Regions from separate parts of the Corallincola spongiicola genome, predicted to be linked through region 1. Evidence: predicted binding sites of a transcription regulator. Region 1 holds the regulator's gene; the other holds the start of a gene.
The links. The regulator MetJ, encoded in region 1, represses methionine synthesis genes. The targets are predictions, from matches to a motif close to TAGACGTCTAGACGTCTA.
Positions count from the first base shown of each region.

Region 2: the regulator MetJ is predicted to act here: its motif matches at 890-907, upstream of metA (homoserine O-acetyltransferase MetA).

Region 1 covers NZ_SHLY01000002.1:125,962-128,170, forward strand. Annotated here, with positions in the region: gene metB (cystathionine gamma-synthase) at 1-522, opposite strand, end outside; gene metJ (met regulon transcriptional regulator MetJ) at 739-1,062, shown strand; gene metF (methylenetetrahydrofolate reductase) at 1,309-2,199, shown strand.
Region 2 covers NZ_SHLY01000001.1:1,121,292-1,123,500, forward strand. Annotated here, with positions in the region: gene EXY25_RS04905 (HvfX family Cu-binding RiPP maturation protein) at 185-793, opposite strand; gene metA (homoserine O-acetyltransferase MetA) at 997-1,956, shown strand; gene metH (methionine synthase) at 1,968-2,209, shown strand, end outside.

The DNA.
Region 1 (2,209 bases):
GTTATCAACCGTGACTAAGGCACCTTGAGCGTGGGCTTGCTCGCAGATAGCTGCCACGTCAACCACACGTAGCAGTGGGTTACTTGGTGTTTCTACCCAAACCATTTTTGGCTTTTGTGCCAACGCCGCAGCGAACGCGGTGGGATCATTCTGATCAACCACCAACAATTTGAAATGGCCTTTCTTTTCTAAATTGGTGAACAGGCGATAGCTACCGCCATAACAGTCGTGAGGAACAACCAGCAGATCATCGGCTTCTAATAACATGGTAGCCAAATGCACTGCCGCCATACCCGTGCTGGTGATTACGCCTTTCGCGCCCTGTTCGAGTTCAGCTAACGCTTCGGCTAGCGCATCACGGGTAGGGTTGCCTGAACGTGTGTAATCATATTGTCGCGGCTGATCGAAGTCCGCAAACGTATAGTTGCTGGACAGATAGATTGGCGGCACCACAGCACCGTGCTGATGGTCAGTATCGATACCGGCACGCACCGATACGGTGGCAATGTTACGTTTGCTCATCTGGTTGCTCTCACTTTGGCTAAGGGGCCATCTGCTGGACATCAAAATATGCAGGCAGAGGCGGGCATGAGGCAACGATAAGGGATGAACTTTCAGACGTCAAGATATCTGGACGTCTAAACATCCCGCCATTTGGATTGCTATATTTGACTGACTCGTCTGACTCGGTACAATCAGCAGGGTTATTTGCAGCAAACGAAGGTAGGCAGCGCTGACATGGCAGAGTGGAACGGCGAATATATCAGCCCTTATGCAGAGCATGGTAAGAAGAATGAGCAGGTTAAAAAAATCACTGTTTCTATTCCGCTTAAGGTGCTTAAGATCCTGACCGACGAACGTACGCGTCGTCAGGTTAATAATTTACGCCATGCCACTAATAGTGAGCTGCTTTGTGAAGCGTTTCTGCATGCCTACACAGGGCAACCGCTGCCCGCTGATGACGACCTACGAAAAGACAGTCCAGATGACTTGCCTGAAGAGGTACGCAAGCAGATGGAAGAGTTAGGCTTACCGATCCCGGATCTGCACACCGAAGATTAGTCGCTCACCGTCATTTGGATTGCGTAATAAGGAGGCCGTTGCCTCCTTTTTTATCGCCTTTTGGTCACCTAACGGGTAAGGCACGGGCAAACTGAGTGCTGTTGCGCTCGGTGTTTTGGCACAAAAATGACTTGACATTAAATGCCGATCACCTCAAATTTAGGCCGTATAGACGTCTAAACATCTAAATGTGACCCTGTGAGTCACATTGCATTCAGCACTGGCAAGGCCAGGGAGTTAAGTGAAATGGCATTAAGTCACGCACAGCAGATAGGTCTGTTGAACCAAAGCTTGTCGGAGCTTGGCAAGATCAATGTTTCTTTTGAGTTCTTCCCGCCAAGTAATGAAAAGATGGAGCAGACGCTGTGGAACTCGATTGAGCGTTTAGCCCCTCTAAAGCCTAAATTTGTCTCAGTGACTTATGGTGCCTGCAGCGGTGAACGGGATCGTACCCACGACATCGTTAAGCGGATTAAGAAAGATACCGGCTTGACCGCTGCCCCTCACTTAACTTGTATTGATGCCAGCCGAGATGAGTTACGCCAGATCGCCCGTGATTACTGGCAAAATGGTATTCGGGAGATTGTCGCACTACGTGGTGATTTGCCGGAAGGCAGCAATGAGCGCCCAGATATGTATGCGGCAGATCTGGTGGCTTTGCTGAAATCGGAAGCGGATTTTGATATTTCGGTAGCGGCCTACCCAGAAGTGCACCCAGAAGCGAAAAGTGCGCAAGCGGATCTGATTAACCTAAAACGCAAAGTGGATGCCGGTGCCAACCGTGCCATCACCCAGTTTTTCTTTGATGTGGAAAGCTATCTGCGTTTTCGTGACCGGTGTGTCACCGCGGGTATCGATGTTGAGATCGTGCCAGGTATATTGCCGGTATCAAACTTTAACCAACTTAAACGCTTCGCAGGCATGACCAGCGTTCATCTACCGCAGTGGCTGCATAAAATGTATGACGGCCTTGATGATGACGCCATGACGCGTAACCTGCTCGGCGCATCGATCGCTATGGATATGGTCAAGGTGCTGGCGAAAGAGGGCGTGAAAGACTTTCACTTCTATACCCTGAATCGTGCTGATCTGAGTTACGCCATCTGCCATTCATTGGGCGTACGTCCGAGTAACTAATCCAACAGAT
Region 2 (2,209 bases), on a different contig from region 1:
TGTGTTGAGCTGATTAATACGAGATACCCCACACTTCGCTGCAAATACTTACATAATGTTAACAAGTCTGTGCATTTTCCATGACAAACAGCAGGTGAACATTAGCTATCACTAACAATGGAGACCTCTATTCAAACAGCGAGCAACCCGACGGTAACCCGCTGTCGCCTGTCTATGCGAACCATTAGTTCTGCGATTTCATCACCGAACGATGCACCCAATAATCGACACTGGTATAGCGACCGCCGCCGGTAAAGAACAAAGACAGCAACATCACAAAATAGGTAATGGCAAACTCGATACCGTTGTTAAGCACAACAAAGCTGCCACTCGAACTTAACCACTCGTAATTGCCATGTTCCTGCAGAATCTCTTTCGCGATGGCCAATTTCTGCGCGGATTCCGCCACCTGTTCACTTGCCAACCAACTGTTGGGATCAGCGATCGCCAGCCAACCATTAGGCCAATGTACGCTAAACGCCGCCACTAGCATGGTCACCATCAGAGGGATAGACACCCAGCGCACCAAAATGCCGGGGATCAGCAAAATGCCACCGATAAACTCTGCAGCGATCGCCAGACTGGCCAGCAATAAAGGAAACGGCAAACCCAACCCCCATTCGCTGTTCCCAAACCATTCAACAACGCCGTCAAAGCCCTGTATTTTATTCCACCCTGCTTGGATCATCACGGGCGCGAGATAGAGACGGAGTAACAGGGGCGCAAGGCCATCAATTTGTGAAATTCCCTTCCAGACATTATCTACTGGTGTATAAAGCTGCTTGACGCCCATGGCTCGGTTTCCTCAACTATTTGAATTTGCTATCTACTAAGGATAGACAGGCAAACCCAAGATAATATTTCAACAATTTGTAGCAGCATGGATGGTAAGACTTCTAGACGTCTAAAACTGATTCAGTTAGACTCGTTCTAATTTAGGGCGGTTTACGCCCTTTTTAGTCACTGAACAGTTGCTAGACGTACAGGTTAAAGCTCATGCCGATCCGAATTCCAGACGAGCTCCCCGCAGCCAATATTCTCAAACAGGAGAATATTTTCATCATGCCCGCCTCTCGTGCGGAGCATCAGGACATTCGTCCACTGCGTGTGTTGATCCTTAATCTCATGCCGAAGAAGATCGAAACCGAAACTCAGCTGCTACGTTTACTTTCAAACAGCGCGCTGCAGATAGATGTCGAACTATTGCGCATCGATGATCGCCCGTCGAAGAACACGCCAAAAGAGCACTTGGATGCCTTCTACCGCAGCTTTGAAGAGATTAAAGATAACTGCTACGACGGCTTTATTATTACTGGCGCACCGTTAGGTCAGATAGCGTTTGAAGAGGTGCATTATTGGGAACGGATGCAAACCATCATGGATTGGTCAAAAAGCCATGTTGTCAGCACCATTTTCCTCTGCTGGGCAGCCCACGCAGCACTAAGCCACTTCTATGGTTTACAACGCCATCTGCGCGAGGAGAAATTGTCTGGTGTTTATGAACATCAGGTGCGTGAAGCGGCTAAAGACCACCCGTTGTTACGTGGCTTTGATGAATTTTTCTATGCGCCCCACAGCCGCTACGCCGAAGTCAGAGTAAAAGCGATTGATGAGCATCCTGAGCTGGAGGTGTTGGTTGACTCCGAAAAAGCCGGTTTATACCTGCTAGGTTCGAAAGATGGCCGACAGTTTTTTGTTACTGGCCATCCAGAATATGATGCCAATACCATTGATGATGAATACCGCCGCGATCTTGATGCCGGGATAGACCCGCAGGTCCCGGAAAATTATTACGCTGATAACGATCCAAACCAGCCATACAAGGTGCGCTGGCGCAGCCATGGTAATCTGCTATTTACCAACTGGCTCAACTACCATGTTTATCAGCTCACCCCGTTTAATCTAAACGAAGCGTCTTTGGTTGCATTAAGCCAAGCCCACGCCGAATCGTTATAGGAAGCAGAAGTTTGAACAGAATAGAACGTATTCAGGCACTGGAAACCACACTCAAGCAACGTATTGCCGTTATTGACGGCGGTATGGGCACCATGATCCAGAATCAAAAGCTGGAAGAAGCTGACTATCGTGGTGCACGTTTCGCTGACTGGCCATCGGATGTCAAAGGCAATAACGATCTGCTGGTACTGACCCAGCCCGAGCTCATCTACAACATCCATCGGCAATACCTAGAGGCCGGTGCCGATATCCT